3 regions of the Serratia sp. 121840015-1 genome follow, and region 2 is predicted to be linked to each of the others. Evidence: predicted binding sites of a transcription regulator. Region 2 holds the regulator's gene; each other region holds the start of a gene.
What was found. Region 2 encodes CRP, which controls carbon source genes, mostly activating them, when cyclic AMP is high. Its sites were predicted from a motif close to ATGTGANNNNNNTCACAT; they were not measured.
Positions count from the first base shown of each region.

Region 1: the regulator CRP is predicted to act here: its motif matches at 866-883, upstream of ACUXAC_RS22045 (PTS mannitol transporter subunit IICBA).
Region 3: the regulator CRP is predicted to act here: its motif matches at 2,205-2,222, upstream of yrbN (protein YrbN).

Region 1 is NZ_JBSEYF010000006.1:83,403-93,734, forward strand. It holds gene ACUXAC_RS22040 (DUF3053 domain-containing protein) at 1-474, shown strand, start outside; gene ACUXAC_RS22045 (PTS mannitol transporter subunit IICBA) at 1,015-2,934, shown strand; gene ACUXAC_RS22050 (mannitol-1-phosphate 5-dehydrogenase) at 2,993-4,138, shown strand; gene ACUXAC_RS22055 (MltR family transcriptional regulator) at 4,233-4,784, shown strand; gene ACUXAC_RS22060 (LysE family translocator) at 4,781-5,389, opposite strand; gene ACUXAC_RS22065 (aminotransferase-like domain-containing protein) at 5,532-6,998, shown strand; gene ACUXAC_RS22070 (YibL family ribosome-associated protein) at 7,072-7,434, shown strand; gene ACUXAC_RS22075 (class I SAM-dependent methyltransferase) at 7,446-8,225, opposite strand; gene yiiM (6-hydroxyaminopurine reductase) at 8,328-8,999, opposite strand; gene ACUXAC_RS22085 (methyl-accepting chemotaxis protein) at 9,099-10,332, opposite strand, start outside.
Region 2 is NZ_JBSEYF010000007.1:45,387-55,718, reverse strand. It holds gene ACUXAC_RS23365 (aminodeoxychorismate synthase component II) at 1-471, shown strand, start outside; gene argD (bifunctional acetylornithine/succinyldiaminopimelate transaminase) at 603-1,820, shown strand; gene ACUXAC_RS23355 (YccS/YhfK family putative transporter) at 1,861-3,939, opposite strand; gene crp (cAMP-activated global transcriptional regulator CRP) at 3,990-4,622, opposite strand; gene ACUXAC_RS23345 (OsmC family protein) at 5,005-5,412, shown strand; gene ACUXAC_RS23340 (phosphoribulokinase) at 5,451-6,320, opposite strand; gene ACUXAC_RS23335 (YheU family protein) at 6,472-6,705, opposite strand; gene ACUXAC_RS23330 (hydrolase) at 6,702-7,682, opposite strand; gene ACUXAC_RS23325 (LysE family translocator) at 7,802-8,404, shown strand; gene ACUXAC_RS23320 (PhzF family phenazine biosynthesis protein) at 8,415-9,197, shown strand; gene tauA (taurine ABC transporter substrate-binding protein) at 9,312-10,307, shown strand; gene tauB (taurine ABC transporter ATP-binding subunit) at 10,317-10,332, shown strand, end outside.
Region 3 is NZ_JBSEYF010000002.1:144,780-155,111, forward strand. It holds gene pnp (polyribonucleotide nucleotidyltransferase) at 1-1,099, shown strand, start outside; gene nlpI (lipoprotein NlpI) at 1,228-2,112, shown strand; gene yrbN (protein YrbN) at 2,235-2,309, shown strand; gene ACUXAC_RS14095 (DEAD/DEAH family ATP-dependent RNA helicase) at 2,299-4,227, shown strand; gene yedE (selenium metabolism membrane protein YedE/FdhT) at 4,374-5,588, shown strand; gene yedF (sulfurtransferase-like selenium metabolism protein YedF) at 5,585-5,824, shown strand; gene ACUXAC_RS14110 (luciferase-like monooxygenase) at 5,863-6,876, opposite strand; gene ACUXAC_RS14115 (HlyD family secretion protein) at 7,107-8,078, shown strand; gene ACUXAC_RS14120 (ABC transporter permease) at 8,060-9,214, shown strand; gene ACUXAC_RS14125 (ABC transporter permease) at 9,211-10,332, shown strand, end outside.

The DNA.
Region 1 (10,332 bases), on a different contig from region 2:
CTGTCCAAGTCGGTCGGCGCCAGCCTGACGCCGGCGCTGGATCAGATTAACCAGATCCGCACCGCGCAGGACTATCTGAACAAACGCGATGCGCTGCAGCAATCGGTCGGGGCGTTGAACCTGCTGGGCCAGCAGATCCAGTCCGCCAAATCACAGGCGGATACCGCCCGCGCGGCGCTGAAGCAGCCCGACGATCTGAAGGCGGTGTATAACCAGGCCTATGACAAGATTGTCACCGCACCGGCCAACGCCCTGATGCCGGCGATCCCGACCACCGCCAGCTTCGTGCAGGATCTGGTGCAGGTTGGCGATTTCCTGCAGAGCCAGGGCAATCAGGTCAGCTTCAACAACAACGGCGTGCAGTTCCGTACCGCGCAGCAGGTGGCGCAGTACAACACCATGATGTCGAATCTGGTGGCCAAACAGCAGAACCTGGTAAACGCGCAGAAAGCCATTCAAAGCGTGACGCAATAACGCCTCCACGCACGCAGCAGGCCGGCATTGCCGGCCTGTTTTATTTCCCCTCAGCGTTTCCAATAGCTTGCTGGTTTATTGCGCAGGCTTCTGTACTACACTTCAATTAATCCATTCATTCGGCAATGTAGTTTTCTTTCATTCATCACTTCGCTAGTTCCCGGCGGGATGAGTGCTCACAGGGAAGATCAAACAGAGCGTCGCGATCGGGCGCTGCAGCCAAAAATAAATTGTGATGTTTGTCACAATTTAAAAACAAACCACCAAGTTAAAAATGTGACAAATATCACGTTATGACGGGTTTCAAGGCGGTTTTTTTCTCACTGTGCTTTTTTTACACGCCATAAATGTGATCTTTGTCACTATAAAGGGTGGTTTGTTGGGGTGTTGTATGTGATTTGTATCACAAAAAATCCGTGAAGTTCGCGTGACAAAAACAGCGTGATAGAGTCCGTTTCGCATACAGCGGCAACACGGCTGGATCGTCACAACAATAATCACGCGCTCTATTGTCAGCGCGTAACAATAGGGGTGTGTTTTATGTTTTCACCAGACATCAAGGTCAAAGTACAAAACTTTGGCCGCTTCCTGAGCAACATGGTGATGCCCAACATCGGCGCCTTTATCGCCTGGGGGATTATCACCGCGCTATTCATTCCAACCGGCTGGCTGCCGAATGAAACCTTAGCCAAGCTGGTCGGCCCGATGATCACCTACCTGCTGCCGCTGCTGATTGGTTATACCGGCGGGCGGCTGGTGGGCGGCGATCGCGGCGGCGTCGTCGGCGCCATCACCACCATGGGCGTCATCGTTGGCGCCGACATGCCGATGTTCCTCGGCGCGATGATCGCCGGCCCGCTGGGCGGCTGGGCTATCAAGCACTTTGACCGCTGGGTGGACGGCAAGATCAAAAGCGGCTTTGAAATGCTGGTGAATAACTTCTCCGCCGGCATCATCGGCATGCTGCTGGCGATCCTGGCCTTCCTCGGCATCGGGCCGCTGGTGGAGGTGCTCTCCAAGCTGCTGGCGGCGGGCGTACACGTCATGGTGACGAACAACCTGCTGCCATTGGCGTCCATCTTCGTTGAACCGGCGAAAATCCTGTTCCTGAATAACGCCATCAACCACGGCATCTTCTCGCCGCTGGGTATCCAGCAGGCTACGGAAGCCGGTAAGTCGGTGTTCTTCCTGATTGAAGCCAACCCAGGCCCGGGCATGGGCGTACTGATGGCCTACATGTTCTTCGGCCGCGGCAGCGCCAAGCAATCCGCCGGCGGTGCGGCAATCATTCACTTCCTGGGCGGCATCCACGAAATCTACTTCCCTTACGTGCTGATGAACCCGCGCCTGCTGCTGGCGGTGATCCTGGGCGGCATGACCGGCGTCTTCACCCTGACGATGCTGAACGGCGGCCTGGTTTCTCCGGCTTCTCCGGGTTCGATCCTGGCGGTGCTGGCGATGACGCCGAAAGGCGCCTACTTCGCCAACATTGCGGCGGTGTGCGCAGCCTTTGCCGTCTCCTTCGTGGTGTCCGCTTTCCTGCTGAAAACCTCCAAGGTGAAAGAGGATGACGATCTGGAAGCCGCAACCCGTCGCATGCAAGAGATGAAGTCGCAGTCCAAAGGCGGCGCAGCGGCGCCGGCATCGGTCGACGGCGATCTGAGCACCGTGCGCAAAATCATCGTTGCCTGCGATGCGGGCATGGGCTCCAGCGCCATGGGCGCCGGGGTGCTGCGCAAGAAAGTGGCCGACGCCGGGCTGAAGAACATCTCGGTGACCAACAGCGCCATCAACAGCCTGCCGGACGACGTGGATCTGGTGATCACCCACCGCGATCTGACCGAGCGCGCGATGCGCCACGCGCCGCAGGCCCAGCACATCTCGCTGACCAACTTCCTCGACAGCAAACTGTACAGCGATCTGGTCGACCGTTTGCTGGCGGCCAACAAAACCAGCGACAACCAGCAGAAGGTGCTGGGCGCGCTGGACGACAGCTTCGAAGCCGGTGAGCCGAACCTGTTCAAGCTGAGCGAGAGCAACGTGTTCCTCAACCTGCAGGCCAGCGACAAAGAGCAGGCGATCCGCTTCGCCGGCGAGCAGCTGGTGAAAGGCGGCTACGTCGAGGCGGAGTACGTGCCGGCGATGCTGGAGCGCGAGAAACTCACCTCCACCTACCTGGGCGAGTCGATCGCCGTGCCGCACGGCACCATCGAGGCCAAAGACCGGGTGCTGCGCACCGGCGTGGTGTTCTGCCAGTACCCGCAGGGCGTGCGCTTCGGCGAGGAAGAGGATGAAGTGGCCCGCCTGGTGATCGGCATCGCCGCGCGCAACAACGAGCATATCCAGGTGATCACCAGCCTGACCAACGCGCTGGATGACGAGAGCGTGATCGAGCGGCTGGCGAATACCACCAGCGTGCAGGAAGTGCTGGACCTGCTCGGCGGCAAAAAAGCCGGATAACAGAATCATTTTAAAGGGTGCAGCTTGCTGCACCCTTCGACATTAAGAAGGTAGAGTTATGAAAGCATTACATTTTGGCGCAGGGAACATCGGCCGCGGTTTTATCGGCAAGCTGCTGGCGGACGCAGGGGTTGAGCTGACCTTCGCCGACGTCAATCAAACGGTGCTGGATTTGCTGAACAGCCGTAAAAGCTACGCGGTGCACGTGGTGGGCGAGCAAGAACGCGTGGAGAACGTCAACAACGTCAGCGCCGTCAACAGCGGCAGCGAGGCGGCGGTGGCGCTGATCGCTGAGGCGGATCTGGTGACCACCGCCGTTGGCCCGCAAATTCTCGGCAAAATCGCCGGCACGATCGCCAAAGGGCTGGTGCTGCGTCATCAGCAGGGCAATGTGCAGCCGCTGAACATCATCGCCTGCGAGAATATGGTGCGCGGCACCAGCCAGCTGAAGCAGCATGTGTTCGCCGCGCTGCCGCAGGATGAGCAGGCATGGGTTGAGCAGCACGTCGGCTTCGTCGATTCGGCGGTCGACCGCATCGTGCCGCCGGCGGACAGCAGCGATCCGCTGGAAGTGACGGTGGAAACCTTCAGCGAATGGATCGTCGATCAGACCCAGTTCAAAGGCCAGCCTCCGGCGATCGCCGGCATGGAGCTGACCGACAACCTGATGGCGTTCGTCGAGCGCAAGCTGTTCACCCTCAATACCGGTCACGCCATCACCGCCTACCTCGGCCAACAGGCCGGGCTGCAAACCATTCGTGACGCCATTCTCGACCCGGCGATCCGCCGCGTGGTGAAAGGGGCGATGGAAGAGAGCGGCGCGGTGCTGATCAAGCGCTACGGCTTCGACGCCGACAAGCACGCCGCCTACATCAACAAAATCCTCGGCCGCTTCGAAAACCCTTATCTGCACGACGACGTCGAGCGCGTGGGCCGCCAGCCGCTGCGCAAACTGAGCGCCGGCGATCGCCTGATCAAACCGCTGCTGGGCACGCTGGAATACGGCCTGCCGCACGCCAACCTGATCCAGGGCATCGCCGCCGCCATGAGCTACCGCAGCGAACAGGATCCGCAGGCGCTGGAGTTGGCGGAATTGCTGAACACGCTCGGGCCGAAAGCCGCGCTGGCGCAAATTTCCGGCCTGCCGGCGGAAAGCGAGGTTGTAGAAGAGGCCGTTGCTGTGTATAACGCCATGCACAAGTAGAATCGTGATGATGAACACCCGAGCGCAGCTTGCTGCGCTCCTGCAACCCGAGTTCGGCATCGACGGCCCTCCCCACGCCTTTCGAAAAGCGACGATGGAAGAAGCACAGGCATTTGAAAACCAGGTTCTGGAAAAGCTGAACGCGGGCAAAACGGTGCGCAGCTTCCTGATCGCGGCGGTAGAGCTGCTGGCGGAAGCGCTCAACGTGCTGGTGGTGCAGGTATTCCGCAAGGATGACTACGCGGTGAAATATGCCGTCGAACCGCTATTGTCCGGCAGCGGCCCGCTCGGGGAGCTGTCGGTGCGCCTGAAGCTGATGTACGGGCTGGGGGTGATCTCCCGCCACGAATATGAAGACGCCGAGCTGCTGATGGCGATGCGCGAAGAGCTGAACCACGACGGCTCGGAATACCGCTTCGTCGACGACGAAATCCTCGGGCCCTTCGGCGAGCTGCACTGCGTGGCCGCGCTGCCGCCGGTGCCGACCTTCCTGCAGCCGGGCGAAGCGGATGAAGCGCTGATCGCCATGCAGCGCCAGCGCTATCAGCAGATGGTGCGCTCCACCATGGTGCTGTCCATTACCGATCTGATCGCCGGTATCGGCGCCAAACAACCTTCCCGACTCTCTCCTCTCGGCCGCGGCTAAGCAAAGGCCGCGCGCCACTCGTCGAACAACAACCACAGCGCGGTGGCGGCCATCAGGCCGGACATCACGCCGTTGAAGGCGCGCAGTTTCCAGGTGACCCGCAGCGCGTTGCGCAACCGGTCGCCCAGCACCGCCCACAGCAGCACGCACGGCAGGTTCAGCAGCGCGAAGCCGGCGATGACCGACAGCGTATGGACAAAGGTGGCGCCTTCGCGCGGGGTGAACAGGATCGCCACGTTGATCACCATCAGCCAGGCCTTGGGGTTGACCGCCTGAAACAGCGCGCCATTGAGCAGGCTCATCGGCTGCGCCTGCTCTTTGGCGTCCGGCGAGGCCGCCTGGAACAGTTTCCATGACAGCCACAGCAGGTAGGCGCAGCCGATCACCGCCAGCGGGAGGCGGATGACGCCGGCCCAGCTCAGCGCCAGCGCCAGCAGTGGAATAATGATCGCCAGCTGCACCGCACAGCCGACGCAGATGCCAAGCAGCATCGGCAGGGTGCGGCGCAGGCCGAAGTTGACGCCCGACGAGGCCAGCAGCAGGTTGTTGGGGCCGGGGGTAATCGACATGACGGTGACGTAGCTGACAAAGGCGGAGTCCAGCATGACAGGTTCCTTGAAAATGGCGGTAATCACGAGAGGATCAGCATAATCGCTGCGATGGGATGGTGACAGAACCACAAATCGGATATTGTCATGGTTACAGTTGTGCAAAATGTAAACTGTACCCATTGTCTGGAGAGAAACTGTGACCCTGCTCGATGAAACCCCGGATACCCGTTACCTGCAGCTGGCGGATACGCTGGCCGAGGCCATTCGCCGCGGCACGCTGCGGCCCGGCGACCGCCTGCCGTCGGTACGGCGCTGTGCGCAAACCCATCGCGTCAGCATCAATACGGTAGTGTCGGCTTACCGCACGCTGGAGGATCGCGGGCTGATCGAAGCGCGGCCGCAGTCGGGGTTTTATGTTCGCAGCACGCTGCCGGCGCTGAAGATGGCCTCGGCGCCCAGCGGGCGCATTGAACCGCCGGCGGACGACGTGCTGGCGCTGATCGACACCGTGTTTGCCGCCCAGCAAAACCCGGCTTTCACCAACATTGCGCTGGCCTGCCCGCAGACCAGCGATTTTTATCCCGGCGGCAAGCTGGGGCGCATGTTGTCCTCTCAGCTGCGCCGCCAGCCGGATCTGATCGGGCAGTACCCGTTGCCGCCCGGCAGCCTGCGGCTGCGTCAGCAGATCGCCCGCCGCTCGATGACGCTGGGCATGCTGCTGGAGCCGGGCGACGTGGTGCTGACCCACGGCTGCATGGAAGCGCTGCAGCTGGCGCTGCGCGTCACCACCAAACCGGGCGACTGCGTCGGGCTGGAGTCGCCAACCTATTTCTATCTGCTGCCGCTGCTGGCCAGCCTGGGGCTGAAAGCGCTGGAAATCCCCACCGATCCGCAGCTGGGGCTGTCGCTGGACGCGCTGGAACTGCTATTGAACGAGAAACGGCTGAACGCGGTGATCGCCATGCCGACGGTGCAAAACCCGCTGGGCTGCACTATGCCGCTGGCGGCGAAAAAGCGGCTGGCGCGGCTGATGAACGATCATCAGGTGCCGTTGATTGAAGACGGGCTGTATGCCGAGATCCAGTTCGGCGGCGCGTTGTCGCCGGCGGTGAAGGCGTTCGATCGCGACGGCTGGGTGCTGTTTTGCTCCAGCTTTACCAAAACGCTGGCGCCGGACTTTCGCGTCGGCTGGATCTGCGGCGGCCGTTTCCACGAGGCGTTGCGCAAGCTGAAGGCGGTGTCATCGATGTCCGAGTCGCAGCTGCTGTCGGAAACGCTGGCGACCTTCCTGGAGAGCGGCGGCTACGATCACCATTTGCGCAACCTGCGCAAGCGTTATGCGGCGCAGGTGGACGAGGCGCGGGCGCTGATCGCCCGGCATTTCCCGCGTGGCACGCTGGCCACGCAGCCGGCGGGCGGATTCGTGTTTTGGGTCGAATTTCCCCCCGGCGTGGACAGCGTGGCACTGTTCCATCAGCTGTTGGAGGAGCAGATTTGTTTGACGCCGGGCACCCTGTATTCCCCGAGCGGGCGCTACCGCAACGCGCTGCGGCTCTCCTGCTGCTACCCGTTCAACGCGCGCTACACCCAGGCGTTGGCCCGGCTCGGCGCCAGGGCCTGCGAGATGAGCGGCCTGCCGCCCGGCATTGCGCAGGACGGGTAACGGCGCGCGCCTTTTGCTACAATGCCGGTATCATTGATTAGCGTGCCATTTTGGGCACAACGGGCCAGAGACCATGAAAGAGAAAGAAAAGGCAGAGATCAAGCGCCTGAGCGACCTGCTGGACGCCTTGAACCACAAAGACGCCACCGTGATCCAACAGGGCAACCCTGAGTTGATCGCGCAGCACACCAAAGAGAAAGAGAAACTGGCGACGGAGATCGAACGCCTGAAAAACGTGCGCGGCGAGAAGCTGAGCGCCGAAGCGCAGAAGCTGAGCAAGCTGCCGTTCAGCCGCGAGATCACCAAGAAAGAGCAGGCCGATATGGGTGCGCTGAAGAAAAGCGCGCGCGGGCTGATCGTGGTGCACCCGATGACCGCGCTGGGCCGCGAGATGGGCCTGAAAGCGGTCACCGGTTACGCCAAGAAAGCGTTCTGAACCCCCGGGCATCAGACCTTGGTGGTGAAATACGCCTTGGTCTGATAGGGCACGGTGACCGTGTCCTGGCCCCGCAGTTCCTCTTCTTCCGCCACCAGCTGGCGCAACTGCTCGATAACCTGCTCCTGTTGCGGCTGCGGCAGCGCGGCGATAAAGCTGGTTGAACGCACCCGGTTGTAGATCACGTCCTCCACCGCGCCGCGGTGACCCAGCATAAACACCTGCTCCTGCAGCGGTTCAAAGCCTTTGAACGGGAAGAATTTGCGCCATTCGCCGGTATAGAAACGCGGCGCATCGCCTTCGTGGCTATCGACGATCTGATTCAATTTACGCACCCAACCGACGCGCGCATCGCGCATGTTCCACACCAGACCGAGTTTGCCGCCGGGCTTGAGGATGCGCTGGATTTCCGCCAGCGCCTGCGGCGTGGCGAACCAGTGGAAGGATTGGGCGCAGACCACCGCATCGACGGACTCGTCCGGCAACGGGATCGCCTCGGCGGTGCCCGCCAGCGTTTTCACCTGCGGCAGCGCCGCCGACAGTTTTTCCAGCATTTGCGGCACCGGTTCGACGGCGATCACCTGCGCGCCGGTTTCCAGCAGGCGCGGGGTAAACTTGCCGGTACCGGCGCCGAGATCGATGACCGTCATGCCGGCGTGCAGGCCGATAGTTTCACGCAGCCAGACGGCGATTTCCGGCGGGTAATCCGGCCGGCCTTTCACATAGCGATCGGCGTTGGCCTGATAGCCTTCGGCGGCGGCGTGATGAATCGAATGGATCGGGGTGGTCATTACCTGGCTCCTGGCTGAAAAAACGTGCGGCTACAGTATAGGCGGAAGAATAGGGTTAACGCGGCATTCGGCGCACGTTTTTCATCTTTTCCGCCCGCGATTTCAACGGCCGAGCAGGCGGCGGTTGAAGTCCTCGAGGCGCCCTTCGGCAAGCCGCGTGAGCATGGTCTTGCTCCAGCTGGCGGAGAGGCCGGCCACCGCCAACAGGCGGCGATACTGTTCCGCGTCGAACGGCATGTGCCAGGCGATGGCGATGGCTTCGGCGACCGACACGTCGCTGTTGCGCGCCGCCAGCTCCAGCGGACGATCGCCGCTGACCGCGCCCGGCGACACCACCCGATACAGCCAGCCGCAGCGGCCGCTTTGCTGCATCAGCACCGAAATGTCCTCGATGGCGAAGTGATAATTGAGCTTGAAGCACGGTGAGCGCGGCTGGGTGACCTGGATCAGCGCTTCGCCCCAGCGGAAGATGTCGCCCATAAACACATTGTGTTCGGTCAGCCCTTCGGTGGAGATATTCTCGCCGAAGGCCGGGGCGCAAAACTGCTCGGCCTGCGTCGGAAACTGCTCGCGCCAGTGGGCGTAATGCTCGCGCGGGTAGTGGCACAGCGCGCGATCCGGCCCGCCGTGGTAGCTTTTTTCCGCCTGTTCGTCGCCTTCCAGGCCGAGCGGCGTGAGCCGGATGGCGCCATCCACCTGGCGTTTGGCGATGGCGCTGGGGCGTCCGCCTTCGTAGGGTTGAATATTGCCGATGTAAACGTCTGGGTGATGCATGTGCGCCTCCGTGTCTCGCGTCGAAGGCTCAGCATAGCCTGAGTTACGCCGGGGGGACATAACAACCCGCCCGAAAATCCTCGGGCGGGCGGCAGGGCATCAGAAGGTGGTCCAGTTCTCTTCCGCTGCGGCGTTGGCGGCCGCGGGTTTTACCGTCGGCGCTTTCGGCGCGGCGGCTTTCACGGCGGCGGGTTCGGTCTGCTCCGCCAAACGGAACACCGAGACGCTTTGCAGCAGCATGTCGGCCTGTTCTTCCAGCGAATCGGCGGCGGCGGCGGACTCTTCCACCAGCGCGGCGTTCTGCTGGGTGGTGTGGTCCATCTCGACGATCGCCTGGCCAATCTGGGCGATGCCGCGCGTCTGCTCATCGGAGGCGGCGGCGATTTCAGCCATGATGTCGCGCACGTGGGTGACCGAGCGGACGATCTGTTCCATGGTGTTGCCGGTGCTTTCCACCAGTTCGGTGCCGGTTTTCACCCGGCTGACCGATTCGGCGATCAGCCCTTCGATCTCCTTGGCCGCCTGGGCGCTGCGGCTCGCCAGGCTGCGCACTTCGCTGGCAACCACCGAGAAGCCCCGGCCCTGTTCGCCGGCGCGCGCCGCTTCGACCGCGGCGTTGAGCGCCAGGATGTTGGTCTGGAAGGCAATGCCGTTGATCAGGGTGGTAATTTCGGCGATACGCTGCGAACTGCTGGAGATATCGCGCATGGTGCTGACCACGTTTTCCACCAGCTTGCCGCCCTGCTGCGCGGTCTGCGAGGCATCGGTGGCCAGCTGATTGGCGTGATGGGCGTTGTCGGCGTTCTGTTTCACCGTGGCGGTCAGCTGTTCCATGCTGGCGGCGGTTTCCTCGACCGCCGCCGCCTGCTGCTCGGTGCGGGAAGAGAGATCGGTGTTGCCGGCGGCGATTTCCGCAGAGGCGGTAGAAACCTGGCTGACCCCCATCTGGATCTTCTCAATCATGGTGCGCAGGTTTTGGCTCATGGCCGCCACCGCGTTCAGCAGCTGCCCCAGCTCGTCGCGGCGGGTGCTGGTCTGCGCCTGGCGCAGGTCACCGCCGGCGATGCGTTCCGCCATCGCCAGCGTACTGTGCAGCGGACGGGTGATCTGCAGCGTGATGCGCCAGGCGATAAGCACCCCGGCGATGATGGCGATCAGGGTGGTGATGCCCATTTGCAGCTGCGCCAGATTGATGTTGTTGCGCGTCTGCACCAGCTCGTCCTGCATAAAGGCGTTGACCAGCATGCCGATCGCTTGCGCGCGTTCGCCGAGCTGCCGGCTGATCTGCTGCTCGTGCTCATAGGCCGGCAGGTAAGCCGCGATGCGGTTTTTG
Region 2 (10,332 bases):
CTGGCCGATATCGAGCGGCTGGCGCCGCAGCATCTGGTGATTTCCCCTGGCCCCTGTACCCCGAACGAAGCGGGTATCTCGCTGGCCGCCATTCGTCATTTCGCCGGCAAGCTGCCGATCCTCGGCGTGTGCCTGGGGCACCAGGCGCTGGGGCAGGCGTTCGGCGCCGAGGTGGTGCGCGCCCGCGCGGTGATGCACGGCAAAACCTCGGCGATTCGTCACCTGGGCGTCGGCGTGTTTCGCGGCTTGAGCGATCCGCTGACCGTGACCCGCTATCACTCGCTGGTGCTGAAAGCCGATACGCTGCCGGACTGCTTTGAAGTGACCGCCTGGAGCGAGCGCGACGGCGTGCGCGACGAGATCATGGGCATCCGCCACCGCACTTTGGCGTTGGAAGGCGTGCAGTTCCATCCGGAAAGCGTGCTCAGCGAGCAGGGCCACCAGCTGCTGGATAATTTCCTCAAGCGTTAATTCCGGTGCGTTTTTTTCGCCCGTCAGGCGTTTTGCGTTTGCGCTTGATTGGTTTTTTATGCATATTTCGTGATTATGTTTTCAATCTAACATTACGATAGCGCTGAAAAACTTTCAGGGTGGAGCCGAAAATGACTGAAAAATCCGCAGTGAGCCGCAGTACCTTTGACCAGGTGATCCTGCCTGTTTATGCGCCTGCCCAGTTTGTGCCGGTGCGTGGCCAAGGCAGCCGGGTCTGGGATCAGCAGGGAAAAGAGTACATCGATTTTTCCGGCGGCATCGCGGTGACGGCGCTGGGGCACTGCCATCCGGCGCTGGTCGAGGCGCTTAAACGCCAGGGCGAAACCCTGTGGCATACCAGCAACGTCTTCACCAATGAGCCCGCGCTGCGCCTGGCAAGCAAACTGATCGACGCCACCTTCGCCGATCGGGTGTTCTTCGCCAACTCCGGCGCAGAGGCCAACGAGGCGGCGTTCAAACTGGCGCGCCATTACGCCATCACCCGCCACAGCCCGTACAAAACTAAAATCATCGCTTTCTATAACGCGTTTCACGGCCGCACGCTATTCACCGTGTCGGTGGGCGGGCAGGCTAAATACTCCGACGGGTTCGGGCCGAAGCCGGCCGACATCGTGCACGTGCCGTTCAACGATTTGGCGGCGGTGAAGGCGGTGATGGACGACCACACCTGCGCGGTGGTGATGGAGCCGATTCAGGGCGAGGGCGGTATTACGCCGGTCGACGCCGGCTTCCTCAAAGGCGTGCGCGAGCTGTGCGACCAACATCAGGCGCTGCTGGTGTTCGACGAAGTGCAAAGCGGCATGGGGCGCAGCGGCAAACTGTTCGCCTATATGCATTATGGCGTGACGCCGGACATTCTCACCACCGCCAAGGCGCTGGGCGGCGGTTTCCCGGTCAGCGCCATGCTGACCACCGAAGACATTGCGTCGGTGATGCAGGTGGGCACCCACGGCACCACTTACGGCGGCAACCCGCTGGCCTGCGCGGTGGCGGAGGCGGCGCTGGACGTGATCAATACGCCGGAGGTGCTGAGCGGCATTGAGCAGCGTCATGCGCTGTATGTGCAGGCTTTGCAGCATATCGGCGATAAATACGGTATTTTCACCGCGATTCGCGGCATGGGGCTGCTGATTGGCGCCGAGCTGACGCCGCATTATCACGGCAGGGCGCGCGACTTCCTCACCGCCGCCGCCGCGCGTGGGTTGATGATCCTCAATGCCGGGCCGAACGTGATCCGCTTCGCGCCGTCGCTGGTGGTGGAGCTGCAGGATATCGAGGCCGGCATGGCGCTGTTCGAGCTGGCGGTGCAGGATGTGATCAACGCCTGAAGCCCGCGCGGCATATAACGGGGCGCGGCATGCCGCGCCCTTATTGATCGCGCAGTTTGCGCTTGAGCCAGATGCCGTGGTGCGGGCGCTGGCGCCAGGCCAGCGACGAAATGGTGTGCATCACGCTCAGGTGCGACAAAATGCGCCGCAGATGGCGCTCCATCTCGGTAACGGGCATGTCCGGATGCAGATCCGGCGGCTGCATGATGCCGCTGTTGCCGCTGCTCGGGCCGTCGTATTCCAACCGCTGCTGGCAGCTTTGCAGCGCGATTTCACAGGTCTGCAGATACTCTTCCGCCAGTTTCGGCGTCAGCATGTAGTGCTCGCGTGCCAGAATGGTCATGGCGTTCAGGTGTTCGACGATGAACTGGCTGTGAGTGACCCACAGCCGCATGTCCGCCAGATAGTTTGACGCGAACCCCGGCTCTTGCATCGCCTGATTGAGCGAGGTGAACAGCGCGTTGTGTGCCTGGTTGACCTGCATGCGGGTATAGGCCAACGCGGTGGCGTCCGGTTCCGGTTGCTTCAGCATCAGCCGCAGCGCGGCTTGATCGTTCTCCAGCGCCTGATGGGCATTCTTGCGCAGCAGCCCGCTTTGCCACTGCGGCCACAGCCAAATGGTGCCGCCGAACGCCAGCACGCAGCCGATCAGCGTATCGATCAGGCGCGGTACCAGAAAATGCGAGCCGTTCAGCGCCAGCAGCTGCAGGGTGTAAACCGCCGTGACCGTAAAGCCAATCACCGACAGCCCGTAGTTCTTGCGCGAAACCAGGTAGGCCAGCAGCGTGATCACCAGCATGATGCTCAGCGTTTCTCCCTCCGGCAACTGCAGCTGCAGCAGCCCGGCTGCCAGCAATAGCCCGGCAATCGTGCCCAGCGCACGGTGCTGAATACGCACCCGGGTGGCGTTATACCCGTTTTGGCTCACCAGCATGATGGTGAGCAGGATCCAGTAAGGCTTCGGCAGGTTGAATACCGCACCCAGGCTGCTGCCGACCGCCAGCGTTACGCCCAGCCGCGCGGCGTTGCGCAGGGCGGTGGATTTGAACGACAGATAGCTGACCAGCGCCGGCCAAAACGGCAGGCGGTGCTGGCCGGGCATCAGGTCGCGGCGGTACAGCGGATGCTGGGTGCGCAGCAGGCGGGCGATGCGGCTGAAGTGGTAATAACAAAACTGGCCGACCGGATTATCGGGATGCTGCGCCGCCATTTTTTCCAGCGCCGCCAGCTCGTGGGTCATGGAGAAGCGCTTCGAATGTTGATGATAGAGAATATCGTGCGCCACCACGCGCAGCCGGCCGGCGATCACCTGAGCATTGCGGCGAATGATCGCTTCGGCCTGGCTCTGCTCCACCAGTTTTTGCACCTCTTCCGGCAGATGCAGGCTGACGGTGATGTGCTCCTGCAGGTCCATCGCCACCTGAAAGGCGCGCTGCAGGCGCTTTTGCTCGAGATTGTTGGCGTGCGGCAGGAAATTAAGCTGTTGGTACAACAGGCTGATCAGGTCCATCACCTTTTGCTGGCGCACCAGCAGCGGCGGCAGCGCGGTCTGCGGATCGGTGTGCTGGGTCAGCAGCGAGTATTTGGCTTCGAAATAGTCCGCCAGTTCCAGGTAGAGCTGGCTCAGCGTCTCGCGCATCGGCTGCTCTTTCCACAGCTTGAACCAGAACCAGGTGAATAAGCCATACCAGGCGGTGCCGATCGCGTACAGCAGCGGCGCCTGCCAGATAGGCACCGTGCCGGCCGTGCTGAGGGCGAAGATGGCTGCCACCAGCGCCGCCGGCAACAGCCGGGCGTGCAGCGGGCTGATTTCGCCGGTGACGCCGAGCAGCAGCGCCAGGCCCAGCATCAGCGCCGGCAGCGGCACGTGCCACAGCAGGGCCTGTTGCAGCAGCACGCTGCTGAAGGCGAACAGCGAACCGCCGACGATCAGTCGTTTAAAGAAGCGCTTATGCGGCGTATCCAGCCCGGCGATATTGCAGCAGGCGGGCACGAGGGAGAACATCAGGCCGAGCTGCAGCTGGCCTATCAGCAGGCCGAACAGCACCGGCAGGCACAACACCAGCGTTTGTCGCAGTGCGTAGTTGATTTCCGGGTGGTAGATCAGGCGGCGCCACATGGCAGAGAGCAGACAAAAAAACGGCGCAGACTGCGCCGTTTTTTCAGGGATTAACGGGTGCCGTAGACGACAATGGTTTTGCCGTGGGCGGAAATCAGGTTTTGATCTTCCAGCATTTTCAGAATACGGCCAACGGTTTCACGCGAGCAGCCGACGATCTGGCCGATCTCCTGACGGGTGATCTTGATCTGCATGCCGTCCGGGTGAGTCATGGCGTCGGGTTGCTTCGCCAGATTCAGCAGGGTTTGCGCGATGCGGCCGGTAACGTCCAGGAAGGCGAGGTTGCCCACTTTTTCGGAGGTGACCTGCAGGCGGCTCGCCATTTGGGCGGACAGACGCATCAGGATGTCCGGGTTCACCTGGATCAGCTGGCGGAATTTCTTGTAGGAAATTTCGGCCACTTCACAGGCGGTTTTCGCGCGAACCCAGGCGCTGCGCTCCTGGCCTTCTTCGAACAATCCGAGCTCGCCGATGAAATCCCCCTGGTTGAGGTAGGACAGGATCATCTCTTTACCTTCTTCATCCTTGATCAGCACCGCGACGGAGCCTTTCACGATGTAGTAAAGCGTTTCGGCCTTTTCACCTTGGTGAATCAGCGTACTCTTCGATGGATATTTGTGGATATGGCAATGAGACAGGAACCATTCGAGAGTAGGGTCTGTTTGCGGTTTGCCGAGAACCATTCGCTGTTATCCTCTGTTGTTATCGCTGCCTTGTGTCACAGGGGTCAGAGTTCCCTGTAAAACCCGCCTGTAGCCGCAGTCATGAGCGAGGGCTACCGGCAAGTTTTGAGGCGTGTCATAAAAATACGCTGTCGCTCTAGCATATTAACTTGCCGTAAGCGCTGCAAGCTACATTCTGTTAACATACCGGTAAAGGAGCCTTTCTCTGGGCGTTTCCCTGAAATTCAGTGTCCCGGAAAGATTTATTGCGGCTCTGTTTGTAGCACAGAGTAAGGCGGGTGTCTCGTGTTGTCTCGCTTCAGCATGATTAGCATCAGGTTACGTTGCCTGTTTCTATGCGAAAGCGTACTCTGATTTTAAGAAATCAACCGGAGTGACCAGAATGCAGGCAAGAGTTAAATGGGTGGAAGGGTTAACGTTTTTGGGGGAATCGGCCTCCGGCCACCAGGTGCTGATGGACGGCAACGCCGGTGATAAAGCGCCCAGCCCGATGGAGATGGTGCTGATGTCGTTGGGCGGCTGCAGCGCGATCGACGTGGTGTCCATCCTGCAAAAAGGGCGCAACGACGTGCGCGACTGCGAGGTGAAGCTGACCTCCGAGCGCCGCGAAGAAGCCCCGCGGTTGTTCACCCATATCAACCTGCACTTCATCGTTACCGGCCAGGACCTGACCGACAAGATCGTCGAGCGTGCGGTGAACCTGTCGGCGGAGAAGTACTGCTCGGTGGCGCTGATGCTCAACAAGGCTGCCACGGTGACCCACAGCTTCGAGATCCGCCAACCGGCGTAATCGAAACGGAGCGCGGCCCGGCGCCGCGCTCAACGCATTTATTCGATCTTCTTGCCTTCCAGCAACCGCTGCACCAGCGGCGCCATGATCAGCTCCATCGCCAGCCCCATCTTGCCGCCCGGCACCACTAACGTATTGATGTGTGAGATAAACGAGCCCTGCAGCATCGCCAGCAAATAGGGGAAATCTATCTGATCCAGCCCGCGGAAGTGGATCACCACGAAGCTTTCGTCCAGTGAGGGAATCGCCTTGGCGGCGAACGGGTTGGAGGTGTCCACCGTCGGCACGCGCTGGAAGTTGATGTGGGTGCGCGAGAACTGCGGCGTGATGTAGTTGATGTAATCTTCCATCGAACGCACCACCGAATCCATCACCGCTTCGCGAGAGTGGCCACGCTCGCCGGTATCGCGGATCAGTTTCTGAATCCACTCCAGGTTGACGATCGGCACCACGCCGACCAGCAGATCGACGTGGTTGGCCACGTCATGGTGCTCGGTGACCACGCCGCCGTGCAGCCCCTCGTAGAACAGCACGTCAGTCGGCGCCGGCAGCGGTTCCCACGGGGTGAAGGTACCCGGCACCTGATTGTAGGGCACCGCTTCGTCGTAGGTGTGCAGATACTTGCGCGAGCGCCCGGTGCCGTTCTTGCCGTAGTCGATAAAGCTCTGCTGCAGCAGGCCGAAGTCGTTGGCCTCGGGGCCGAAATAGCTGATGTGTCTGCCCAGATCGCGCGCCTTGCGGATCGCCGCGTCCATTTCCGGCCGGGTGTAGCGATGGAAACTGTCGCCCTCCAGCTCGGCGGCGCGGATGTTGAGCTGTTGGAAGATCTTACGGAACGCCACGCTGGTGGTGGTGGTGCCGGCGCCGCTGGAACCGGTCACCGCGATAACGGGATGTTTGGCAGACATGATGGTTGTCACTCCGTGTTGAATGCGCCGGCGTCAGGGGATTATTGTGGCTCTTGTTGACGCTCTCTATCTCAGGAAAAAATGGCGCGCGCTGGTTTGCAATGCCCCATTGTTACCTGATTTTTTCCGTCAGTCATAGAACCGAGCGCCACTAAATTTCTTCCTGCCCGGCGCGGAACTGGCCGCGCGGCATGATGTTGACGCTCTCGTGCAGTTCCGACCACACCAGCACCACTTCGCCGTTTTTCAGTTGGCGGCGCACGTCCTCCACCTTCTGTTCCAGCGAGCGTTCATGTTCGCCGTAATCGGTGCCTTCGCGCAGTACAAAGGATTCGATCAGGCTGTTCAGGGTGTCGGTTGCCAGTTCTTGCCAGGGAATGATCACGTCGGGATGTCCAGATAAGGGGAAAGCCAGGCCGGAATGCGATGTTCCAGCCACATGTGCGGTTTTTTCAGCGTGCCGCCGACGAAGCCGACGTGGCCGCCGTACTCGGTCAGTTGATATTCGATATTGCGCGGCAGGCCGGCGACGTCGGGGATCACCTCATGGGTCATGAAGGGATCGTCCTTCGCATGGATGATCAGCAGCGGCGTCTGAATAGCCGGCAACAGCGGCAGGGCGCTGCAGCGGCGATAGTAGTCGATAGCGTCGCTAAAGCCGTGAATGCGCGAGGTAATGGCGTCGTCGAATTCGCGGATGCGCCGCAACCCGTTCAGCTGTGACAGCTTGAGCGGCAGAGTGTCCGGGTAGTGCAACAGCTTGCGGGTGGCGTTTTGTTTCAGCTGCCCCAGCAGGTAGCGCTGATAAACGCGGGAGAAACCTTGCTCCATGCGGTAGGCGCAGGGCTCCAGCATCAGCGGCGCCGAGACCACCACCGCCGCCTGCAGCAGGCTGTCGGCGCCTTGCTGCGCCAGATAGCAGGCCAGCATGTTGCCGCCGAGCGAAACGCCTACCGCCGCGGTCGGCACCTCGCCGTAGCGGTCGCGCAGCCAGCGCAGGAAGAAGCGTGCATCTTCGGTTTCACCGGAGTGGTAGATGCGCTGCTTGCGGTTGGGCACGCCGCTGCAGCCGCGAAAGTGCATCACCACGCCGAGCCAGCCACGCTCACGCCAGGCGTTGAGCAGGCCATGTGCGTAGGGGCTGTAGAAGCTGCCTTCCAGGCCGTGGAACAGCACCGCGCGCGGTTTGTCGCGCGCCTGCGCCGGATCTTCGCTCCAGGCGAGATCGACGAAATCGCCGTCGGGCAATTCCAGCCGTTGCCAATGCGGTTTCAATAACACGCGGCGGCGCACCAACCGCGGCAACAGCGTTTGCAGGTGCGGGTTACTGGCCCCGGTCAGAGGGCGAAAGGTGTTAGGCATAGGCTGAGTAAAAATGTTGTGGGCGGCTATTGTGAGATCCCTAGCGCACTGTTAGCTTCAATACCAAGAACTAACAATGATACTGCAAAAAAGCGCCTTGGGTGAGGAGCACCCGTGCCATGGAACCGAGTTTATTCCTTTCGATGCTGGGCTTCCTGTGGGTCGCCGCCATCACGCCTGGCCCCAATAACCTGCTGTTGACTACCTCCGGCGCTAACTTCGGCTTTATGCGATCGCTGTGGCTGATGGTCGGTATCATGCTCGGCATGCAAAGCATTTTGCTGCTGGTGGCTTTCGGCGTCGGCAGCCTGATCCTGGTCTACCCGTCGCTGCACCTGATCCTGAAAATCCTCGGCAGTCTGTACCTGCTGTGGCTGGCGTGGAAAGTCGCCACCGCCGCCTATGAAAAACTGGAAACCGACGTGGCGCCGCCGCAGCCGGTGCGGCTGTATCAGGGCTGGCTGCTGCAGTTCCTCAACCCGAAAGCCTGGCTGATGGCGCTGGGGGCGGTGGCCAGCTTCAGCCTGGCGGGCGATAAGTACAACGGATCCATTGCGGCGATCGCGCTGGGCATTTTGGTGGTCAACATTGTCGCCGGCATTATCTGGCTGGCGTTCGGCACCGTGATCGGCCGCCTGCTGCGCAGCAAAAAGGCCTGGGTTATCTTCAACGTTTCCATGGGGTTGTTGACCGCAGCCTGTGTGTTACTGATCTGGCATTAAGGAGCGAACGATGGCGGAAAATTATTATCACGTGGTTGCCTTTACCGGCAAAGGGCTGCGCGGCAACCCGGCCGGGGTTTGCCTGCTGACGCAGCCGCTGCCGGCGGCGCGGCTGCAGGCGATCGCCAACGAGATCGGCCTGCCGGAAACCAGCTTTGTCTGGGATGACGGCGACATGACCGCTATCCGCTGGTTTACCCCGGAACGCGAGGTCGACCTTTGCGGCCACGGCACCCTGGCGGCGGCGCATGTGATGTTCAGCGCGATCAATCCGGCGCTGCAGGATATCCGCTTCCGTTCGGCCGGCGGCGAGCTGTTCGTCAAGCGCGATGCGCAGGACGGGGAACGGCTGGTGCTCGACTTCCCCGCACGGCCGCCGCAGAAGGTGGCTGAACCGGCGGGCCTCGCGGCGCTGCTGGGCGAGCAGCCGCTGGAGGTGTGGCAGGCGAAAGCGCTGATGGTGGTGCTGGAAAATGAGACGCAGGTACGCGCGCTGCGGCCGGACATCCCGGCGCTGATCGCGCTGGCCGGGCGTGCGGTAATCGTTACCGCGCCGGGTGACACCGTGGACTTCGTGTCGCGCTATTTCACGCTCGACGGCGGTGAAGATCCGGTTACCGGCTCCGCGCACTGCACGCTGATGCCTTACTGGACGGCGCGTCTCGGCCGCCATCGGCTGCATGCGCAGCAGATCTCGGCACGCGGCGGCGAACTGTTCTGCGAACTGCACGGGGATCGCACGCTGCTCGGCGGCTATGCTCATGTGTTCCTGCACGGAAGTATCGCGCTGTAACCCGTGTTTATATTACTCACGGTAATAAAGAAGACTTTTTTATTCTTTTATAGCCCGTCATCGCTCAGATAAAACTGTCAGCAACTGAACAGATTTTTATCAACGGAGCGGAACATGGCGGGCAAACTCTTTTCCTTACGCAACGCGGCGCTGTTGGCGCTGTCGCTCAGCGCAACCAGCGCCTACGCGGTGGATGTGACCGTGGCGTACCAGACGTCGGCGGAACCGGCCAAGGTGGCGCAGGCGGAAAACAGCTTCGCCAAACGGTCCGGCGCGACCGTCGACTGGCGTAAGTTCGACAGCGGCTCCAGCGTGCTGCGTGCGTTGGCCTCCGGCGACGTGCAGATCGGCAATATCGGCTCCAGCCCGCTGGCGGTGGCCGCCAGCCAGAAACTCCCCATCGAAGTGTTCCTCATCGCCTCGCAGCTCGGCAGTTCCGAAGCGCTGGTGGTGAAAAATGACATCAAAAGCCCGCAGGATCTGATCGGCAAGCGCATTGCGGTGCCGTTTATCTCCACCACCCATTACAGCCTGCTGGCCTCGCTCAAGCATTGGGGCATCAAGCCTGAGCAGGTGAAGATCCTCAATCTGCAGCCGCCGGCCATCGCCGCCGCCTGGCAGCGCGGCGACATCGACGGCGCCTACGTCTGGGCGCCGGTGGTCAACGAACTGGCCAAACAGGGCAAGGTGTTGACCGACTCCGCGCAGGTGGGCGAATGGGGCTCGCCGACGCTGGACGTGTGGGTGGTGCGCAAAGATTTTGCCGAGAAACATCCCGACGTGGTGACCGCCTTTGCCGCCAGCGCCCTGCAGGCGCAAAAAGCCTACCTGGCGGCGCCGGAACAGTGGCTGAAAGATCCGAACCACCTCAGCACGCTGGCACGCCTGAGCGGCGTGCCGGAAGCGCAGGTGCCGGAGCTGGTGAAGGGAAACCGTTATCTGCCGGTGGCGGATCAGGTTGCCCAGCTCGGCCAGCCGGTGGACAAGGCGATCCGCGATACCGCCGAATTCCTCAAGCAGCAGGGCAAGATCCCGCAGGTCGACAGCGACTACAGCGCTTACGTGACCGACCGCTTTGTGAAACAGGTGCAGGCTGCGCCGCAGTCGTAAGGAAGCAGGATGCTAAACGTCAATC
Region 3 (10,332 bases), on a different contig from region 2:
CGCGCTGTTCACCCGTGGCGAAACTCAGGCGCTGGTTACCGCGACCCTGGGCACCGCGCGCGACGCACAGAACCTGGACGAGCTGATGGGCGAAAAGACCGACAGCTTCCTGTTCCACTACAACTTCCCTCCGTACTCCGTGGGCGAAACCGGCATGGTCGGTTCACCTAAGCGTCGTGAAATCGGTCACGGTCGCCTGGCGAAACGCGGCGTATTGGCTATGATGCCTAAACCAGAAGATTTCCCGTACACCGTTCGCGTGGTGTCTGAAATCACCGAATCCAACGGTTCTTCTTCCATGGCTTCCGTGTGCGGCGCGTCTCTGGCGCTGATGGACGCTGGCGTGCCAATCAAGGCTGCCGTTGCGGGTATCGCGATGGGCCTGGTGAAAGAAGCCGATAACTTTGTGGTTCTGTCCGACATTCTGGGTGACGAAGATCACCTGGGCGACATGGATTTCAAAGTGGCCGGTAGCCGCGACGGTATCACCGCGCTGCAGATGGACATCAAAATCGAAGGCATCACCCGCGAAATCATGCAGGTGGCTCTGAACCAGGCCAAGGGCGCGCGTCTGCACATCCTGGGCGTGATGGAACAGGCTATCAGCACCCCGCGCGGCGATATCTCCGAATTCGCACCGCGTATTCATACTATCCGCATCAACCCGGATAAAATCAAAGACGTGATCGGTAAGGGCGGTTCCGTTATCCGCGCACTGACCGAAGAGACTGGCACTACCATCGAAATCGAAGATGATGGTACAGTTAAAATCGCTGCGACCGACGGTGAGAAGGCGAAATTCGCTATCCGTCGTATCGAAGAGATCACGGCAGAGATCGAAGTGGGCCGTATCTATCAGGGTAAAGTGACCCGTATCGTTGATTTCGGCGCGTTCGTCGCTATCGGCGGTGGTAAAGAAGGTCTGGTACACATTTCTCAGATCGCCGACAAGCGCGTCGAGAAAGTGACCGACTATCTGCAGATGGGTCAGGAAGTGCCGGTTAAGGTGCTGGAAGTTGACCGTCAGGGCCGCGTGCGTCTGAGCATCAAAGAAGCGATGGCGCCGGAAGCGGGTTCACCTGCGCCTGAAGCAGAATAACTGTATAGATAGTTTTACAGCTCCCCACCATGGGGTTGGGAGCTGTTCGTATCGCGCGGGTAGGATGCCCGCGTTTTAGCAAACGGAGGACAGGACGTTCATCCAATGTTTGTCTTCGGGAGTGGGAAATGAAGCCTTTCTTGCGCTGGTGTTACGTTGCGACAGCACTCATGCTGGCAGGATGCAGCAACCATGATTGGCGTAAAGACGAAGTTTTGGCAATCCCGTTGCAGCCAACGTTGCAGCAGGAAGTGATCCTGGCGCGCATGGAACAAATTCTTGCCAGCCGGGCACTGACGGACGACGAACGCGCACAGCTTTTATATGAGCGCGGTGTGCTGTATGATAGCCTCGGGTTACGTGCATTAGCGCGCAATGATTTCTCGCAGGCGCTGGCGATACGTCCCGACATGCCGGAAGTTTTCAACTACCTGGGCATTTACTTAACGCAGGCAGGCAATTTTGATGCTGCCTATGAAGCGTTTGATTCTGTACTAGAGCTTGATCCAACTTACAATTACGCGCGTTTAAACCGGGGCATCGCACTGTATTATGGCGGCCGCTTCCCGTTGGCGCAGGATGATCTGCAGGCGTTTTATCAAGACGACCCAAACGATCCCTTCCGTTCGTTATGGCTGTATCTGGTGGAGCGAGAAATCGATCCCAAGAAGGCCGAGGTAGCGCTTCAGCAGCGCTATGACAAAGCGGACAGAGGGCAATGGGGATGGAATATTGTCGAATTCTACCTGGGCAAGATCAGCGAAAAAACGCTGATGGAACGCCTCAAGGCAGATGCAACGGATAACACTTCGCTCGCTGAGCATCTCAGTGAAACTGACTTCTATTTGGGTAAACACTACCTGAGTCTGGGGGACAAGGACACCGCTTCGGCGCTGTTCAAACTGACGGTGTCTAACAACGTTCACAACTTTGTTGAGCACCGCTATGCATTGTTGGAATTGGCGCTTTTGGGCCAAGAGCAAGACGACCTATCGGAATCGGACCAGCAATAGCTGACGAACACCTATCAGCCTGATGGACATTGGTTTTTAACCAAAGTTATCGCCTTCACGGGCGAGGGCTTTTTTGTTCGTTTTATAATCTAATTTGAGCCGGTTCACACTTTTCAATGAAAATGACTGAAAATTTTCTCGACGAGTTATGTAGACTGGCTGCCATTATTAATGAGGCACGTGTACATGACGACTGAGTTTGAAACCTCTTTTGCTGATCTGGGGCTGTCTGCTCCAATCATTTCCGCCCTGAACGATCTGGGCTATGAAAAACCATCTCCGATCCAGGCTGAGTGTATTCCTCACCTGTTGAACGGCCGCGACGTGCTGGGCATGGCACAGACCGGTAGTGGTAAAACTGCAGCGTTCTCGCTGCCGCTGCTGCACAACCTGCAGGCAGACCTGAAAGCACCTCAGATCCTGGTGCTGGCACCGACCCGCGAACTGGCGGTTCAGGTTGCTGAAGCGATGACCGATTTCTCCAAACACATGAACGGCGTCAACGTGGTAGCCCTGTACGGCGGCCAGCGTTACGACGTGCAGCTGCGCGCTCTGCGCCAGGGCCCGCAAATCGTTGTGGGTACCCCAGGCCGCCTGCTGGACCACCTGAAGCGCGGCACCCTGAACCTCTCTAACCTGAGCGGTCTGGTGCTGGATGAAGCCGACGAAATGCTGCGCATGGGCTTTATCGAAGACGTAGAAACCATCATGGCTGAGATCCCGGCTGAACATCAGACCGCGCTGTTCTCCGCCACCATGCCGGAAGCGATCCGTCGCATCACCCGCCGCTTCATGAAAGAGCCGCAGGAAGTGCGCATCCAGTCCAGCGTGACCACCCGTCCGGACATCAGCCAGAGCTACTGGTCGGTCTACGGCATGCGTAAAAACGAAGCGCTGGTGCGTTTCCTGGAAGCTGAAGATTTTGACGCGGCGATCATCTTCGTCCGTACCAAGAACGCGACCCTGGAAGTGGCCGAAGCGCTGGAGCGCAGCGGTTACAGCAGCGCCGCGCTGAACGGCGACATGAACCAGGCGCTGCGTGAGCAGACCCTGGAGCGTCTGAAAGACGGTCGTCTGGATATCCTGATCGCGACCGACGTTGCGGCCCGTGGCCTGGACGTTGAGCGCATCAGCCTGGTTGTCAACTATGACATCCCGATGGACTCCGAGTCTTACGTTCACCGTATCGGCCGTACCGGTCGTGCGGGCCGCGCCGGCCGCGCGCTGCTGTTCGTGGAAAACCGCGAACGCCGCCTGCTGCGCAACATTGAACGCACCATGAAGCTGACCATCCCGGAAGTGGAACTGCCGAACGCAGAACTGCTGGGTGAGCGTCGTCTGGCCAAGTTCGCCGCAAAAGTTCAGCAGCAGCTGGAAAGCAGCGATCTGGATCTGTACCGCGCACTGCTGACCAAACTGCAGCCGGAAGAAGAGCTGGATATGGAAACCCTGGCCGCAGCGCTGCTGAAAATGGCACAGGGCGAACGTCCGCTGATCCTGCCGCCGGATCCGGTCTTCAAGCCGCGTCAGCGTCGCGAGTTCAACGACCGTGACGATCGTCGCGGTGATCGTGGCGACCGTCGCGACAGCCGTGACGGCGACCGTCCGCGTCGCGAACGTCGTGACGTTGGCGAAATGCAGCTGTACCGCATCGAAGTGGGCCGTGACGATGGCGTAGAAGTCCGTCACATCGTTGGCGCTATCGCTAACGAAGGCGACATCAGCAGCCGTTACATCGGTAACATCAAGCTGTTCGCTTCCCACTCCACCATCGAGCTGCCAAAAGGCATGCCGGGCGAGATCCTGAATCACTTCACTCGCACCCGCATCCTGAACAAGCCGATGAACATGCAGCTGCTGGGCGATGCACAGCCGTTCGAACGTCGCGAGCGTCGTGACGGTGGCAACGGCGGCGAGCGTCGTGGCAACGGCAACGGTCGTCCGTTCAACGGCGAACGTCGCGAAGGCGGCCCACGTCGTTCCTTCGGCGAACGTCGTGAAGGCGGTAACGGCGGCGAGCGTCGTGGCGGTAACTTCAACCGTGACGGTAAGCCAGCGCCACGCCGTGATGACGCAGCACCTGCCGCACCACGTCGTCGTTTCGGCGACGCGTAATCGCTGATTCACTGTTCGCGGTGAAGCGCTCTGAAAAACCAGCCTGCGGGCTGGTTTTTTTATGCCTGAAAGTTGCCGTCAAACGCCCCTGAATGGCGTATCATTCATAAGGTTTTTTCTTATGGATGATATGCACGGGAGATGCCATGAGTTGGCAGCAGTTCAAATCTCAATACCTGGTGCGCTTTTGGGCACCGCTGCCGGCGGTGATCGCCGCCGGGATCCTTTCTACCTACTACTTCGGCATGACCGGCACCTTCTGGGCGGTGACCGGCGAATTCACGCGCTGGGGCGGCCATGTGCTGCAGTGGTTCGGCCTGCACCCTGAGCAGTGGGGCTATTTCAAGGTTATCGGCCTGCAGGGCACGCCGCTGGAGCGCATCGACGGGCGCATGATCATCGGTATGTTCGCCGGCTGCATCGCCGCCGCGCTGTGGGCCAACAACATCAAACTGCGCCAGCCGCAGCACCGCATTCGCATCGTGCAGGCGCTGCTGGGCGGCATTATCGCCGGCTTCGGCGCGCGCCTGGCGATGGGTTGCAACCTGGCGGCGTTTTTCACCGGTATTCCGCAGTTCTCGCTGCACGCCTGGTTCTTCGCGCTGGCGACCGCCGCGGGTTCGTACTTCGGCGCCAAATTCACGCTGCTGCCGATGTTCCGCATCCCGGTCAAATTGCAAAAGGTGAAGGCCGCCGCGCCGCTGACGCAGAAACCTGAGCAGGCGCGCCGCCGCTTCCGGTTGGGCATGGCGGTCTTCGGCCTGGCGGTGGCCTGGTCGCTGTGGACGCTGTTCGATGCGCCGAAGCTCGGTATCGCCATGCTGTTCGGCATCGGCTTCGGTCTGCTGATCGAACGCGCGCAGATCTGCTTTACCTCGGCGTTCCGCGATCTGTGGATCACCGGCCGCACCCACATGGCGAAAGCCATCATCATCGGCATGGCGGTGAGCGCCATCGGCATCTTCAGCTACGTGCAGCTCGGCGTGGCGCCGAAAATCATGTGGGCCGGCCCGAATGCGGTGCTGGGCGGCTTGCTGTTCGGCTTCGGCATCGTGCTGGCCGGCGGTTGCGAGACCGGCTGGATGTACCGCGCGGTGGAAGGGCAGGTGCACTACTGGTGGGTGGGGCTGGGCAACATCATCGGCGCTACGCTGCTGGCCTATTACTGGGACGATCTGGCGCCGGCGCTGGCGACCGACTACGACAAGATCAACCTGCTCGACACCTTCGGCCCGATCGGCGGCCTGCTGGTGACCTACCTGCTGCTGGCGCTGGCCTTCGCCGCCATGCTGTGGTGGGAGAAACGCTTTTTCCGCGCCCGGCCTGAGGCGCAGGTGGTGAATTTGAGGAGCATACCATGAAAGAGACGACGATAGTGCCGGACTACCGGCTGGACATGCTGGGCGAGCCTTGCCCGTACCCGGCGGTGGCGACGCTGGAGGCGATGCCGCAGCTGAAGCCGGGGGAAATCCTGGAGGTGATCAGCGATTGCCCGCAGTCGATCAACAACATCCCGCTTGATGCGCGCAACCACGGCTACAAGGTGCTGGATATCCAGCAGGACGGGCCGACCATCCGCTATCTGATCCAGCGTTAACGCCGAGGCGGTGGGGTTCCCCACCGCCTTTTCGCGTTTTATCCCTTCACGACGTCGCCTTTCACTCCGGCGACAATCTCGAACGAACGCAGCCGCGCCTGATGATCGAAGATCTGGCCGTTGACCATGATCTCGTCGGCATCGGTTTCACGCAGCAGCGTTTGCAGCCCGTGGCGCACGGTTTTTTCATCGCCGACGATCGACATCCGCAGCGCCTGCTCGACGCCGTATTGCTCACCGGCGGTCCACAGCGCGTGGATGTTATCCACCGGCGGCGGCAGCGGGCCGGGCGAACCGCGGCGCAGGTTGATGAACTGCTGCTGCATCGAGCTGAACAGGAAGCGCGCATCGCTATCGCTGTCGGCGGCGATCACGTTGACGCACACCATGGCGTGCGGCTGCGCCAGCTGTTTGGACGGTTTGAAGTTCTCGCGGTACAGCTGCAGCGCCTGGAACAGCATATCCGGGGCGAAGTGCGAGGCGAAGGCGAACGGCAGGCCGAGCTGCGCCGCCAGCTGCGCGCTATAGAGGCTGGAGCCGAGCAGCCAGAGCGGCACGTGCAGCCCCTGGCCCGGCACCGCCTGCACCGGCTGGCCGGGCTGCGCGTCGCAGAAGTAGTTTTGCAGCTCCTGCACGTCGCGCGGGAAGGTATCCACATCGCCGGACAGGTGGCGACGCAACGCCATCATGGTGCGCTGATCGGTGCCGGGCGCGCGGCCCAGGCCCAGATCGATGCGGCCAGGGTAGAGCGACTCCAGCGTGCCGAACTGTTCGGCGATCACCAGCGGCGCATGGTTCGGCAGCATCACGCCGCCGGAGCCGAGGCGAATGCTTTGGGTGCCGGCGGCCAAATAGCCCAGCAGCACCGAAGTGGCGGCGCTGCCGATGCCGGTCATGTTGTGGTGCTCGGCCAGCCAGTAGCGCCGGTAACCCCAGCGTTCGGCGTGCTGCGCCAGATCCAGCGAACAGTGGAAAGCGTCGCGCGCTTTGGCCCCTTGCGGGATTGGCGATAAATCCAGTACCGACAGCGGTACGGCAGTGTTTTCAGTCATGACATCGTCCATCAGAGAGTGGATCGCTTAAAGGGCGATTGCAGGAGTCTGCATACCAAAAAGCCGAAAGTGATGCTTTTTAGTGTTAAAAGCATAATCCAATTTATAGTTATAAAAGAGGAGATATGTGCTTGTGATATCCTCATGAGAGCAATGGTGTTTTTTGGAGCAATTTGAGATATGGAAATGATGATCCCCGCCCGCCGCTTACCGTTCCGGGAGCCGATATAATGAAAAAAAAGACGTTGTTTACCCTGTTGCTGATGATGGTGGCGATCGCATTGGCGATCCTGTTCCGCGCGCATAATCAGGATCTGTTACTGCAGGGTGAAGTAGACGCCCCCGAAGTGATCGTCGCTTCCAAAGCGAAAGGCCGGGTGGTTGAACGCCTGATCGAACGCGGCGACGACGTGAAAAGCGGCCAGCTGATTATTCAGCTCGACAGCCCCGAACTGATGGCGCAGCTGCGTTCCGCGCAGGCGACGCGCGACGAAGCCAAGGCGCAGCTCGATCAGTCGCTGCACGGCACCCGTGAAGAGAGCATCCGCAACCTGCGAGCCAACCTGGCGCAGGCCGAGGCGCAGTACCGCAACGCGCAAAACGACTACAACCGCAACCTGAGCGTGTCCGGCAAGGGTTATATCTCGAAGTCCGAGCTGGACGCTTCGCGCCGGTCGCGCGATACCGCCTTCCAGCAGGTGCAGGCGGCCAAGGCCAACCTGGACGAAGGTATCAACGGCGACCGCGTCGAGCTGCGGCAACAATACGCGGCGGCGCTGCGGGCGGCGGAAGAGAACCTGCTGCAGATCCAGGCGCAGAGCGACGATCTGCAGGTGAAAGCGCCGGTAGACGGCGAAGTGGGGCCGATCCCGGCCGAAGTGGGCGAATTGCTGAACGCCGGCAGCCCGCTGGTGACGCTGATCCGGGTGCCGGACGCCTACTTCGTGTTTAACCTGCGCGAAGACATCCTGGCCCACGTGCGCAAAGGCGACAAGGTCAAGCTGCGGGTGCCGGCGCTGAAGGACAAAATGATCGACACCGAGGTGCGCTACATCGCGCCGCTGGGGGATTACGCCACCAAACGCGCCACCCGCGCCACCGGCGACTTCGACCTGAAAACCTTCGAAGTGCGCCTGTATCCGTCACAGCCGGTGGACGGCCTGCGTCCGGGGATGAGCACCTTATGGCAATGGAAAGAGTAAGGGCCGGCTGGCGCTGCTTCAGTCACGCGTTCGACAAAGAGTGTCGCGTCGCCTTTCGCAGCCCGGTGGTGCACTGGCTGAGCTGGATCTTTCCGCTGATCCTGTTTGGGCTGATCAGCAGCAACTTCTCCGAAGGCACGCTGCTCGATCTGCCGGTCTCAGTGGTGGACAGCGATCACAGCCCGCTGTCCAAGTCGCTGACGCGGCGGCTGGACGCCGGGTCACACGCCCACGTCGAGGCCTACGGCGGCGGGCTGCCGGAGTCGCTGAACCGCCTGCGCAGCGCGCAGGATTACGCGTTGCTGTACATCCCGCCGGACTTTGAGGCCAACGCGCTGTCGGGCAAGCAGCCGAGCGTGGTGATGTACTACAACGCGTTGTTCTACGGCGCCGGGCTGTACTCCACCCAGGACTTCGGCGGCCTGATGAATGAAATCAACGCCAGCACCCGCAGCATCATCGCCACCGAGATGGGCAAATCGCTGCCGCCGCTGGCGGACGTAACGCTCTCTTACGGCAGCCTGTTCAACGCCAGCGGCAGCTATATCTATTATCAGCAGTTTGCCGCCACCATTCACCTGCTGCAGCTGTTCGTGGTGACCTGCATGATCTACGTGCTGGCGCGCAGCAAATCGCTGCTGCAGGCCAAGCCGTTCAGCCTGGCGCTGCTCGGCAAGCTGGCGCCTTACACGCTGTGTTTCACCACCCTGCTGATGGTGGAGATCGCGGCGCTGGTGGGCATCTTTGACGCCCGCGTCAGCGGCAACCCGCTGTTTATGCTGATGATCGGCCTGTTTTACGTGATGGCGGCGCAGAGCATCGGCCTGTTGCTGTACACCTTTACCGGCAGCACCATCACCGCGTACAGCCTGATCGGTATTTTGGTCAGTATCGCGATGACCTTCTCCGGCATGGCGGTGCCTGAGCTGTCGATGCCGCTGCCGGCGCGCATCATTTCCAACATCGAACCGCTGACCCACGCGCTGTACGCGATGTTCGACGTGTTCCTGCGGCAGGTGCACGCCAGCGCCATCTTCAGCGTGTGTGCGCTGCTGGCGGTCTACCCGCTGGTGGCCGCGCTGCTGGTGCGTAATCGCCTGCCGGCGCGGCTGGAAAAAGAGGGGAACGCTGGATGAAGCTCTATTGGCAAACCTTCGTTAAGGTGCTGCTCGGCATGCTCGAGCGGCCGGTGTGGCTGATGCTGATCCTGTCGCTGTGCATCATGAGCATGGTGTACGCCAACCGCACGGTGTGGGATCTGCCGGTGGGGGTGGTCGATCAGGACCACAGCACCGCCAGCCGGAAGCTGATCCGTCAGCTGGACGCCACCTCCAAGATAGCGATTGAAACCTACGACAGCCTGGAACAGGCGCAGCGCGATCTCGGCTGGCGCAAGCTGTTTGCGGTGATCATCATGCCGGTGGATCTGGAGAAGAAGATCCTCAGCGGGCAGAACATCGTGGTGCCGGTGTACGGCGACGCCACCAACCGCCTGGCCAACGGCCAGATCCAACAGGACGTGGTGGCGGCCTACCAGCAGCTGTTGACGGAGTACAACAACGGGCTGCTGCTGCGCAGCGGCTTCAGCGAACGGCAGGCGCAGATACTGTTGACGCCGATACTGGGACAAACGCTGGACGTGTTTAACCCCGGCATCAGCTTCGCGGCGATCATCTTCCCGGGCCTGCTGGTGATGCTGTTACAGCACTCGCTATTGATCGCCTGTATCCGCGTCAATATCGCCATGAAGAGCATGCCCGGCGGCAAGGCGCCGCTGGCGGCGCACCTCGGTGGGCTGACGGCGCTGCTGCCGATCTGGCTGTTCCTGTCTATCGTGCTGTTCGTGCTGTGGCCGTGGGTATTGGGCTATCGGCAGACGGCGAACATCGCCGAACTGCTGCTGCTGACCTTCCCGTTCCTGCTGGCGGTACTGGGGCTGGGCAAGCTGGTGACCGAGTGCCTACGCAGCGTCGAAATGATCTACCTGACGCTGGCGTTCATCACCACGCCGATCTTCTACCTGTCCGGCACCATCTGGCCGTTGCAGTCGATGCCGGCCTGGGTGCGCGCCATCTCGTACAGCATTCCCTCCACCTGGGGCACCAAGGCGATCGCCGGCGTCAACCAGATGGGGCTGTCGCTGAACGAAGTGTGGGGCGACGTGATGATGATGCTGGTGCTCGGCGTGGTCTACACCCTGCTGGGCTTCGGCGTCGGCTTCTTGCGCAACAGCGTGGCGCTGCGCGGGATGTTC